Regions from separate parts of the Ruminiclostridium josui JCM 17888 genome, predicted to be linked through region 2. Evidence: predicted binding sites of a transcription regulator. Region 2 holds the regulator's gene; the other holds the start of a gene.
What was found. The regulator LexA, encoded in region 2, represses DNA repair genes until DNA is damaged. The targets are predictions, from matches to a motif close to CNAACANNTGTTNG.

Region 1 (6,853 bases), on a different contig from region 2:
TCAGCTTCACCGGCGCCCATTATATTATGAAGTTCATCTATTACAAGAATTATATTTCCAAAGGATTTAGCTTCTTCTATTATTCCCTTCATTCTGCTTTCAAACTGTCCTCTGAACTGTGTTCCCGCAACAACGCTAGTCATATCCAGAAGATAAACCTCAGAATTCTGAATTTTTACAGGAACTGTTTTTTCAGCAATTCTTATTGCTAGTCCTTCTGCAATAGCAGTTTTACCTACACCGGGTTCTCCTATTAAAACAGGATTATTTTTAGTTCTTCTGTTCAATATCTGAATAACTCTTTCAATTTCACGACTTCTACCTATAATCTTATCTATGCTTCCTTCTTTAGCCTTGTCTATAAGATTTGTTCCATACATCTCAAGATATTTCTTCTTTTTACCAGCCTTTTTATCCTGAGCCTTTGTTTTAGTAGAATTTTTATCTTTATCATCCCCATCTTTATCCTGACCCATTGGGTGGAAGCTCTTTGAATTACTTTCTTCAACGTCATTTGCCTTTGGAAATGCCTTATTCAATATACTAAAAAAGGGATTTGCCTGATTAATGTTTTCAGGGTCTACCTGCATTGCTTCCATTATTTCAGATCCATCCATCTCTTCAAGCATATCTCCTACTTGTTTACTTATATTATCAAGCTCATATTCTGTCATACCGGTTTGTGACAGCAATTGATCTATGGGCTGTAAATTCTGCTTTTTTGCACAACTAACACACAAGCCTTCCTGAATCTGCTTCCCGTCTATAATTTTTGTTACAAACACTACTGCAATATTTTTATTACAAATGGAACATTTTATCATTTAATCACCTCTTCTTATAATTCCAGTATATTCCCTCTAATTTATATACTATATTATTTCCATAAATGTCCAATATTTTATTATTATACTGCTTTTTTAATCTATACTAGTTTTTTACTAGTATAACACAAGTATTTTTTGAGGTCTAACCGATTTGCTTTATTTTTTAATTTTTGCATTATATAGTCCGTAGTTTAGATGACGAAAAAACCTGAATTATAGTCCTTATATCTAATCTATACGACAATAATTCAGGTTTATTGATGCTATAATTATAACCATTTCTATTTAGAAATAAGTACATTTTTTAACAATTTATTATGCAAAGAATTTAAATATAGTTGTTATAAATGCTCCGATTATTGCTGACACAGGGATTGTAAATATCCAAGCATATACTATATTTCTTGCTAGTGCCCATTTTACAGCAGATAATCTTTTAGAAGCTCCAACACCCATTATTGATGTTGATATAACATGTGTTGTACTTACAGGTGCTCCAAAATGAGTCATTGTTTCAATAACGATTGCTGCACCAGTTTCGGCTGCAAAACCGCCAATTGGCTGAAGCCTTATCATATTAACACCTATTGTCTTAATAATTTTCCAACCGCCTATTGATGTACCAAGTGCCATTGAAATAGCACATGCAAGCATAACCCAAGGTTGAACTTCTGTATGGCCATTATTTAAATTTGCACCTACCAATGCCAGTGTTATTATTCCCATAGACTTCTGAGCATCATTATTTCCGTGAGAATATGCCATAAATGCTGCTGAAAGTATTTGCAATTTAGAGAACCATTTGTTTACAAATCTTTGAGAAAAAGGACGGAGTATCTTGTATAGAAACGACATAAATACAAAGCCTATTACAAAACCTATTATCGGAGATGTTACTAAAGGTATAACAACCTTGTCCAGTACTCCTTGCCATTTTACTATACTTAACCCGCCTGAATACGCTATTGATGATCCTACAAGAGCACCTATCAACGCATGTGATGAACTACTGGGTATACCAAAATACCATGTAATTAAATCCCATATTATTGAAGCTATTAAAGTTGCTATAATTACATATTGCACTTTAATCATGCTACCATCAACCAAACCATTGGTGATAGTATGTGCTACCTTACTGCTCATTAATGCACCTACAAAATTAAGTACTGCAGACATCAATATTGCTGTACGAGGAGATAAAACTCTTGTTGAAACTGAAGTAGCGATAGAATTTGCGGTATCGTGGAATCCGTTAATAAAATCAAATCCTAGTGCCAGTACAACAACTACGACTAATGAAACACTAAGCATTTTTCATAACAACCCCTTCTACTATATTCGCAACATCTTCGCAAGCATCTATTGTATTTTCAAGAAGTTCAAATATTTCTTTCCACTTTATAACTTCTACTGCATCATGCTCAGTTATAAACAGATTTGCCATTGCATCTCTAAAAATAGTATCTGCTTCATCTTCAACATTGTTTACTTCAATTATTTTATTCTGGAGTTGTTTACTCTTCTTCATATTTTTCATTTCAATCATTACATTTTTCAGCTCGCTTGTTGCTCTGACAATCAATTTTGTCATGGTAACAGCTTCAGGTTTTACTGTCTTGACATTATACATGCTAAATCTGTGTGCAGCAGTTTCAATGTCATCTGTAATGTTATCCAGTTCTTTTGCTATTGTAAAAATATCTTCACGATCAATGGGGGTAATAAAAGATTGGTTAAGCTCATTTAAAATTTTATGGACATTACTATCGCATGCATGCTCAGTACCTTCAATAGTTGAGATCTTTTCATTTACATTAACATAGTTTGTAGCTAAATCCTCAAGAAGTGATGCTGCTTTGCAGATAATCTCACATGTCTCAATAAAATAGTCAAAAAATTTCTCTTCCTTAGGTGTAATTCTAAACATTTATAAACTACCTTCTTTCGACAAAATATAACATATTTACTATTTAATTATATAGCAATGCAAAATTATTTACAACAAAGTTAACATAGAATTAACAAACCTTCTTAGTATTTACTACAGTTGTATATATAATGTAATTTTTATTTATATATTTTTATTATATTATTTTTTATAAACAAGCCTTCTCTTTTGGGTAATAATAAAAAAATATTTCCAAAGACAAGTGCGTCAAAGTACTTGCCCTTGAAAATATTTAGGTAAATTCAAATTACTTACTATCTAAAATTTTGCTAAGGTATTGTCCTGTATATGATTCTTTTACTTTTGCAACTTCTTCGGGGGTACCCTGCGCAATAATGGTACCTCCTTTGTCGCCGCCCTCAGGCCCAAGATCAATTATATAGTCAGAAGTTTTTATAACATCAAGATTGTGTTCAATAACTACTATAGAATTACCTGCATCTACCAATCTTTGAAGGATATCTATCAACCTGTGGACATCAGCTACATGAAGACCGGTTGTAGGTTCGTCCAAAATATACAGTGTATTTCCCGTACTTCTCTTGGATAACTCAGTAGCAAGCTTTACTCTCTGAGCTTCGCCTCCTGACAAAGTTGTAGAAGGTTGACCAACCTTCACATACCCCAATCCTACATCATATAATGTCTGCAATTTTCTCTGTATTTTTGGAATATTCTTAAAAAATTCCAGGGCATCTTCTATTGTCATATTAAGTACATCTGATATGCTTTTACCTTTGTACTTAACCTCAAGTGTCTCCCTGTTATACCTTTTCCCCTTACAAACCTCACATGGTACATATACATCAGGAAGAAAATGCATCTCAATCTTTATAATTCCATCTCCACTGCAGGCTTCACACCTGCCACCTTTTATATTAAAGCTGAATCTTCCAGTTTTATATCCCTTCATTTTTGCTTCATTGGTGGAAGCATATACCTCCCTTATAAGATCGAATACCCCTGTATAGGTTGCCGGATTTGACCTTGGAGTTCTTCCAATTGGTGATTGGTCAATATTTATAACCTTATCAATATTTTTTATACCTTTTATTTTTCCATGATTACCCGGTCTGGTTTTAGCTCTGTATAACTGACTGGCAAGGCTGTTATACAAAATCTCATTTATCAATGTGCTTTTTCCTGAACCAGAAACACCTGTAACAGAAGTCAACACTCCAAGTGGAATTTTTACATTAATGTTTTTTAAATTGTTCTGCTTTGCACCTACAATTTCAAGCCATTTCCCATTTGGCTTTCTTCTAACCTGTGGAACTTCTATTTTTTTACGTCCGCTTAAATATTGTCCTGTCAGGGAATCCTCACATTTCAGTATATCCTCCAGTTTTCCCTCTGCAACAACATGTCCGCCGTGGATTCCAGCTCCGGGGCCCATGTCAATGATATGATCTGCTGCATACATGGTATCTTCGTCATGTTCTACAACAATAAGTGTATTTCCAAGGTTCCTAAGCCGCTCTAAGGTTTTAAGAAGCTTTTCATTATCTCTTTGGTGCAATCCGATACTTGGCTCATCCAAAATATAAAGCACTCCCATTAAGCCAGAGCCTATCTGAGTGGCTAACCTTATTCTCTGTGCTTCACCTCCGGATAAAGTACCAGCCGGTCTTGAAAGTGTAAGATAGTCTAGACCAACATCAACAAGAAAGCCTATTCTTGCCTCAATCTCTTTTAAAATCTGGCTTGCTACCATCTTATCTCTTTCACTAAGCTCGAGATTGTCAAAAAAATCTTTTATATCTGCTACAGCCATGGAAGATACTTCGTGTATATTTTTACCTCCTACTGTAACCGCAAGACTTTCAGGTTTTAATCTGGCACCTTTACAATCCGGACACAGATTATGGCTCATGAACTGCTCATAATACTGTTTCATGCCTTCTGACTGGGTTTCGTGGTAACGGCGTTCAATAGAATTGATAATTCCTTCGAATTCAGCCATATAAGATCCTTTGCCGTATTCTCTTTCGTAATCTACTTTTATTTTTTCGCCTTTTGTCCCGTAAAGTACTATATCTACTACTTTCCCTGGAAGCTTATTAAACGGAGTGTCCAAATCAAAATTATAATGCTTCGCCAATGCGTTGAACAACATCCTAGCATATGCATCCTCGCTCTCGATATTCCAGCCTGTGACATTAATTGCACCATTTGTAAGTGACAAGGATCTGTCAGGTATAACAAGATCAGGGTCTACCTTCAGAAGAGTTCCCAAGCCGGTACATGTCTGGCATGCTCCAAAAGGATTGTTGAAGGAAAACATCCTTGGTACAAGTTCTTCTATGCTAATTCCACAATCGCTGCATGCAAAGTTCTGGCTAAACAGTATATCTTCTTTCCCCACTACATCAACAATTACTATCCCCCCGCTTAAGCGAAGTACTGTTTCCAATGAATCAGTAAGTCTTTTCCGAATATCACCACGGACTACAAGTCTGTCAACAACTATCTCAATATTATGTTTTTTGTTTTTATCTAATTTAATCTCATCATTTATGTCTACTATTTCCCCGTCCACACGCAATCTCACGAAACCATCTTTTTTAGCATCCTCTATAAGCTTATGGTATTCTCCTTTTCTACCTCTTACAACAGGAGCAAGCAACTGTATTCTGGTTCCTTCTTCAAAAAATATTATCTGATCTACCATCTGGTCAACAGTTTGCTGAGAAATCTCCTTGCCACACTTGGGACAATGGGGAATTCCTATCCTTGAGTACAAAAGTCTAAGGTAATCGTGAATTTCCGTTACTGTTCCTACAGTAGATCTTGGGTTTCTGCTGGTTGTCTTTTGGTCAATTGATATTGCCGGAGACAACCCGTCTATATAGTCTACATCTGGCTTGTCCATCTGACCTAGGAACTGCCTTGCGTAGGATGATAATGATTCAACATACCTTCTCTGGCCTTCAGCATAAATAGTATCAAAAGCAAGAGAAGACTTACCTGAACCGCTTAATCCGGTTATGACAACAAATTTATCTCTTGGTATTTCAACATCAACATTTTTTAGGTTATGCTCACGTGCACCTTTTATAAAAATATTATCTCTAATCATACAATACACCTTTTTCTACAAATGTTATATTTTAACTTTATGGTTAATTATATCCTTAATGAATTATACCGCTTTTACTATTATATCAAATCCCAAAATAAATGCAAACATTTGTTCGATATTTGTCAATATTTTTCATAATAATAAGCCGAATTTTTATGTTGCTACTTTTTTAACTATCTGTTATAATTTCTTTGGTCAAAATTGAATATTAAAGGGGAGCTGGAAAATAATCCGGCTGAGATAAGTATGTTTTACTTAAAACCCATGTACCTGATCTGGGTAATGCCAGCGTAGGAATTTTGTTTTGTCATACTCTGCGTTTTCAATCAGGTATGGCATTTTTTATTTGCTAATCTTTTAAGCATAAGGAGTTCTAAAACATATTACACTGAGGAAGGAATTATATATTTATGAAAACAATGTCTAACCGAATATTGGTGGAGGCAGGAGTTTTAATTGCTCTTGCACAGATTCTGAGTTTTATTAAATATGAAATGCCCTATGGTGGCTCTGTAACACTGGGAAGTATGGTACCTATAATTATTTTTGCAATTCGTTGGGGTACAAAACGAGGTATTATTGTAGGTCTTGTTTACGGTTTTCTGCAGTTTGCTCTTGGAACTAAATTTTCATATCATCCACTTGGTATATTTCTTGACTATATTTTTGCTTATGGCTGCCTTGGTCTTGCCGGAATATTTAAAAAAAATTTGTTTGCCATAATTTCAAGTACTGCTTTGGCAATGATTGGCAGATTTGCATTTCACTTTCTTTCCGGTATTATTCTATGGTATACATATGCTCCTGAGGGAATGAACATCTACCTTTATTCTATTATTTATAACGCTCAGTACATGGTTCCTGAATTTATAATAACATCTGTTATTTTGTGTGCTCTTTATAAACCATTAGGAAAATATATTAACAGGCAGAGCAGCCTTTAGCCTGTTTGAATAATTGATACTATAGCAAAAAAGATGATCCTTTTTACCG
Region 2 (6,853 bases):
GATGTGTTGACGGATCATCAACCGGAATTCTGGATGACTCCGCAATCATTACCATCAACATGGCTGCAAACAGCAATATATTTATAGTTGAAAAAGTATTAGAGCTGTTTTCTACTACATAATCGTATATTGAAAAAACGCTTGTTGAAGCAATCTCGGGATTTGCACCTACTGTTATAATAATAAGAAAAAGCGCAGGTTCAACCAAAGCTGAAATCAGTAATTCTCTGCTGCTTCCCATCCCTCCAAATGTACTTCCAGTGTCCAGTCCTGCCAGAGCCATAAAAATACGTCCGGCCACAAAAAAATAAACTATTACCAGAAGGTCAGTATACAAGGAAAACCCCCTCAATTGATATACTACAGGCAAACACATAGCTGCTGCAAGGGAAGTTATAAAATAAACATATGGTGCCACATTATAAATCCAAGATGAGGTATTTGATACCACCAAATCTTTTTTTAATAGCTTTATCAAATCATAATAGGGTTGAAAAACCGAAGCACCTATTTTATGCTGTATTTTTGATTTGATTTTCCTTATTACCCCGGTAAATAGCGGAGATATTAAAAGTATAAAAAACATTTGAAAAATAAACTTCAACATTGACACAAACATATTAACAATCCTTTTTATTGTAGATAAAATTTTTAATTATGCTGTAAATGAATAATATAAAAGCATAAGCACCATAATCCCAAAGAAATACATTAAATATGCATGTATACTCCCTGTCTGAATGGTAAAACGGATTTTCCTTGAAAAATAAATTATACTTTTAACAAAAGGTTGGTATAAATATTTTTCAAAAAATTTTACCGTAGATGTTGTATATCTACCAGCTTTAATATGATAAGGTGCAATTCCTTCTGTTATTTCTAAGTCTCTTACAGGTTTAAATAATCCTCTGAATATAATTCTCAAAGATTTAGAAAATCCGGTTGCAGAATACTGCATTTTTGAGTTTAGCTTTGTATACCCGCAATCCCATGTATTATATCGTTGGACAAAAGTTCTTTTTCTCAGTGCCATTACTACTAACAATACTATAGCTCCCAACACTACCAGCAGAAGAGCAATAAGTCCCGAAGGTATGCTTAATCTACTGTTATTCGCAGGATAATATTCTGATGGTAGTAGCGACCAGTTTGTTGTTAACAGCTTTATATAAATCAATTGACTGCCAACGCTATCTATAAGTTTTATAGCATAATTTGGGAAAATACCAAGCAACAGACAAAGCACTGCAGCTGACGCAAGTGCCATAATCATAGGCTTACCCGGCTCCTTGGCATTCTCTGCTTCTTTACTTCTTGTCATTCCCAAAAAGCAAATACCGAAGAATTTAACAAAACAGAATGCAACCAAAGCTCCGGTTAAAGCAAGTGCAGCTGCAGCTACCATTAAGATTACAACCAGAAGGAAGCTTTGTAATGGTGCAAAATAGCTGATACTGCTAATAATAGTCCTAAAAATCATATATTCGCTTATAAATCCGTTAAAAGGCGGTACTGCAGAAATAGAAAGACAACCTATGAAAATAAACACTGAGGCTAAAGGCATTTTTTTTATTAACCCCCCCAGTTTCTCCATATTCTTGGTATGTGCTGAATATTGAATTGCACCTGCACCCATGAAAAGTAGTGATTTAAAAACCGCGTGATTTAAGGTATGCAGGAGTACTGCCGTTAAGGACAGCGAAAGAAGAAACAGGTTGTTTGATGCTCTTGCAATAAGCATTATTCCAAGGGCTGCTAAAATAATCCCTATATTTTCTATGCTGGAATATGCCAATAGCCTTTTAATGTTTGTAGTAGAGGCGATGGAATAAGCAATTCCAATTAATGCTGAAACAATACCTATGCAAAGGACAAGTACTCCCCACCACAAATCACCAGCAGGAAGAACATTAAAAATAAATCTTATGAGACCATAAACAGCCATCTTTATCATAACACCCGACATTAAGGCTGATATATTGCTAGGAGCTACCGGATGAGCATATGGCAACCAGATATGAACAGGTATAATACCTGCTTTGGTTCCTAATCCAATTAGCAGAAGGATAAAAATAAAATTAGCTGCGCCTTGAGGTATGGATTGCAAATTAATTGATGTAAAATTAAAACTACCTGTATAGGCTGCAATCAAAACAAAAGCTGCTGTAATGCAAGCAGTTCCAGTATAAGTCATTATAATGTATATTCTGCCGGCTTTCTGAACCTCCTCTTTTCCATGCTCGAATATAACGAGAAAAAAAGAAATAAGAGACATCAGTTCCCAAAAAACTAAGAAAAGCAGCAGGTTGCTGCTTGAAACCAAAAGAACCATTGAGACAATAAACAAGTTGTACAAACAACCGAAAATAGATATATTTTTTTTTGAAATATAGTGGGACATATATGTATATGAGAATAACGAAACAATAATTGCTACTATTGAAATAATCAATATAAAAAAAGCTGATAGATTATCAATATTAAACTTTACAGTGAAAAAAGGAATATTGGTATTAAAATTTAAATTTATTGATATGTCTCTGGAATATACCAATTTGTAAATCATTAAGAATGTAAGTAAGCTGCTTGCTAAAAGTGCAAAGGTATTTGACAATCTGTTTGACCACTTTGGACTTGCAAATGAAGCTAGAGATGTCAATGCTCCGATTACATACAAGATTACACATACTATAAAGAAAACTGCTATTTGATTTGACATCATGAGTCAAAAACCTCCAAAGAACTCCTTATTGTAAGACTTAAATAAATACAGGTTATATAATACTACCATGAATTTTAAATGTCAAATAAGCACGAGTCTTTGTTAGTAAATGATATGATTTATATTTATTTGTCGACGGGTACCAATAGAGATACGTTCTCTCTTAAATCACTTGAATCCATATTATTTATCTTTTTTATTAAATATATCTTCTTTCTTATATCAGTTTTTCCACCGTACTTCGAAGCTATAGACCATAAGGAATCCCCTTTTCCTACTGTAACCGTAATGTACTGCTTATCAGAAAAACCTGCCACTGTAACTGTATAAACCAGGGTAAAAGTTATAAATAGAATAAAAAACAAAAAACTTAAAAATCTCTTTTTATTTTTTAAAACATATTTTTTTCTAGTCATATTAACCCTCCTTGCAACAAACATACGTTCTTTATACTTATATTTTAAGGAACATGTGTTCTTTTGTCAATAGGTTTTGGAAAAACATCCGAACATTAGTTTGATTTCCTGTTTTGTATGTGTTATACTATAGCAGTAATAACTGCTTTTTGGGGGTTAAGACTTTTATTACATAAAATTATGAGCATATGCTCAAGGAGGTCTTTATGGCAAAGAAGAATTCTAACAAGCAACAGGAAATTCTTGATTATGTTTATAAATGTGTTCATGAAAACGGTTACCCGCCTTCTGTAAGGGAAATATGTTCAGCGGTAGGTTTTAAGTCTACTTCTACTGTACATTCCTACCTTCAAAAACTTATTGATAGCGGACTTCTTCAAAAGGATCCTACTAAACCGAGAGCAATCAAAATTTTAAATAAAACAAACCAGGTTAAGGAAAGCCGTACTAATAAAGATGGGTATTATACAACCCGTGAAATGGTGGATGTTCCAGTTGTGGGAAAAGTTACAGCAGGCCAGCCTATTCTCGCCGTTGAAAACATTACTGATACATTTCCTCTTCCTGTAGATTTCGTACAAAACAGCGATGCATTTATGCTCAGAATTCAAGGTGATAGTATGGTAGAAGCAGGAATACTTGACAAGGACTTTGTACTGGTAAGACAGCAGTCTTCTGCCAATAATGGCGATATTGTTGTAGCCTTGATTGGTGATGAGGCTACATGTAAAACCTTTTATCGTGAAAAAGACCATGTTAGGCTTCAGCCACAGAACAGCAGTATGGAACCAATCATTGTAAAAGATAATTTATCAATTCTAGGAAAAGTAATTGGTGTATTTAGGCGTATGTAGTTCTAACACCTTACATATTAAATAAAAAACGCAAAAGGACAATTTTTATGCTCCTCTTGCGTTTTATTATTTACATATATATAAATATGTAGTATTATTCTTTTCCCTGCTCATTAAAAATAAGATTCACCGATTTCATTGGACTTATGGTAGAAATCGCATGCTTGTATACCAACTGCTGTTTTCCGTCACTGTCAAGAACCACAGTGAAATTATCAAATCCCTTGACCATCCCCTTTAATTGAAACCCATTTGTAAGATAGATAGTAACAGCAATGTGTTCCTTTCTTACTTGATTCAAGAAAATGTCCTGCAAATTGATAGTATTCTTTACCAAAGTATTCACTCCTTTGTTATATATATATTTATCCATAAGCTATCCCCACAAAATCGGGCTTAACTTAATTTTGATATACTAAAACCACTCTTTATTATTTTACTAGATAATACCATTTCATGCAACAAGAATATAGTTTTACCAAGGTTTTTAGCCATTTACGTATTCATAAACCTCATTTATTACATTTATATTATTTCCAGAATCATCTATAATAAACCACTTAATTCCATTAATTCTCTTAAACCATGTAATTTGTCTTTTAGCATATCTTCTGGTTCCCTGTTTTATATTTTCGATTGCCTGTTCAAGTGTTATATTATTTTTCAAAAATTCAAGTATCTCTTTATATCCGATACCCTGCATAGAAATTATACTATCAGCATAACCAAGGTCTACAAGCTGTTTTACTTCATCTACAAGGCCATTTTGTATCATAATGTCCACTCTCTTATTTATTCGTTCATATAAAACCTGCCTGTCCATATTTAAACCAACAAGAACAAATTGGTATCTGGGCGGTATACTCCTTGATACCTTATTATGATAAGATATTGGTTTTTGTGTCTGATAATATACTTCCAATGCTCTTATTACTCTTTTTATATTATTAGGATGAATATTTAGAGCTGAATCCGGGTCAACTTCCTGTAGCTTTTTATGGAGAAACTCAGGCCCTAATTCCTCTGCTTCTTTTTTTAAAGTTTCTCGGAGTTCCCAGTCGCTTTCACTTTCACTAAAATTGATATTGTTTATCAAAGAACTGATATAAAGTCCTGTGCCCCCTGCTACAATTGGCTGTTTACCTTTTTCAATAATGGTATCTATATATTTTTCAGCCAAATCCTTGAACCTTACAACATTAAAGTCTTCATTGGGAAATACTTCATCAATAAGGTAATGTTTTATGCCCTGCATTTCTTCCTTTGTTGGTTTTGCAGTCCCAATGTCCATATATTTATAAATCTGCATGGAATCAGCAGAAATAATTTCTCCATTCATTCTTTTTGCAAGCTCAATAGATAAATTTGTTTTTCCTGATGCAGTAGGACCAACTATAACTATAACTCGGTTCATATGTCCCCTTTCTAAACAATTCTTTTAAACATTTTTTCTATTTCATATTTTGTCAGGCGTATTACGGTAGGACGTCCGTGAGGACAAGTATACCGTCTTCCTGTGTTTGAGAGTTCAGTCAACAGCTGATGAACTTCCTTTTCATCAAGTTTTTTATTTGCCTTTATAGCAGCCTTGCACGCAATAGTATGAATTATCTCATCAGCTAAAGGTGTGCTGACAGGTTTTATTGATTCCTGAAGCTTTTGTGTTAGCTCAATAAATATATCTCTTGGAGAGCAGTCTCCTACCATATACGGAATTCCTCTAATAATAATGGAATTGTTTCCAAAATCCTCAAAATCAAACCCGATACGTGTCAATAATTCCTCTTTGGATTTTATTGCATCCAGTTCAAAAGGCTGAAGTTGAAGGACTACTGGTTCCAGTAACAGTTGAGTTGTATTTTCTTGAGAATCAAATTTTTCTCTGAGCTTTTCATATATTATTCGCTCATGTGCTGCATGCTGATCTACCATTACCAGCTCATCATTACTCTGTAAAATAATATATGTAGAAAAGGCCTGGCCTATATATTTCATGTCGGCAAGTTCAGGATGGACCTTTTCTGTATTTGCTTCCCGATTGTCCTCATTTAAATCTTCTTCAACATCTTTTGAATAATCAGCTTCTTTAATTACATTGAAATTATTATCTGTTTTAATAGTATTTTCCTGTTTTACTTCGTTTGACACAGTCTGTGGCAGATTTACATTATAATCTTCAGACTTTGTAAAGGTAAAAGAGGACATATCTGTCTGGGGCTTTTCCGTAAATGTACTTACTTTGTGTACATCACACTTTGCCAATGGCTCCAGGGCTTTTGTAAATAGCCGTATCTCCTCCGCTTTTTTATTGTCATTCTGTTTTTTGCTTATTTCTATTTCTTTTTGAACATATTCATTTTTAGGTTGGGAATTACCTGTAAACTTAAACAGCTCTCTATCTTTAATAGGAACTTCTACAGGATTAAACAAGCTTCCACCTGTAGTAATGGCATTTGAAACAGCCATATATATGGTTCTGGACAAATAGCTTTCATCGGCAAACCGCACCTCGGTTTTCGCAGGATGTACGTTAGCATCTACCAATATAGGATTAATATCAATATTCAATACGAAAAAAGGAAACCTGTTTTTCATAAGTATGCTTGAAAAGGCTTGTTCAACTGAATACGATACCAATCTGCTTTTTACATATCTTTTATTTATATAAAGAGATTGATAGTTTCTGTTGGACCTGGCAGCTTCAGGTTTACCTACATATCCGCTTATCTTTATTTTTTCATCTGCATACTCGACTGCAACAAGATCTTTTATTATTTCTTTTCCGTATATACTGTAAATTACACTTTTTAAGTCATTATTTCCCGGGGTATGAATCAATGTTGTTTTTCCGTTTGTCAGTT

Region 1: uvrA (excinuclease ABC subunit UvrA) is a predicted target of LexA. The motif match lies at 5,962-5,975, and genes of this name have one in related genera.

Annotation. Positions count from the first base shown of each region.
Region 1 is NZ_JAGE01000001.1:287,888-294,740, forward strand. Features, by position in the region: gene K412_RS0101390 (ATP-dependent Clp protease ATP-binding subunit) at 1-824, opposite strand, end outside; gene K412_RS0101395 (inorganic phosphate transporter) at 1,143-2,141, opposite strand; gene K412_RS0101400 (DUF47 domain-containing protein) at 2,134-2,757, opposite strand; gene uvrA (excinuclease ABC subunit UvrA) at 3,026-5,857, opposite strand; TPP riboswitch at 6,064-6,174, shown strand; gene thiT (energy-coupled thiamine transporter ThiT) at 6,271-6,804, shown strand.
Region 2 is NZ_JAGE01000002.1:297,534-304,386, reverse strand. Features, by position in the region: gene K412_RS0118000 (respiratory chain complex I subunit 1 family protein) at 1-586, opposite strand, end outside; gene K412_RS0117995 (proton-conducting transporter transmembrane domain-containing protein) at 656-2,722, opposite strand; gene yneA (cell division suppressor protein YneA) at 2,848-3,138, opposite strand; gene lexA (transcriptional repressor LexA) at 3,345-3,992, shown strand; gene hfq (RNA chaperone Hfq) at 4,087-4,329, opposite strand; gene miaA (tRNA (adenosine(37)-N6)-dimethylallyltransferase MiaA) at 4,480-5,406, opposite strand; gene mutL (DNA mismatch repair endonuclease MutL) at 5,418-6,853, opposite strand, start outside.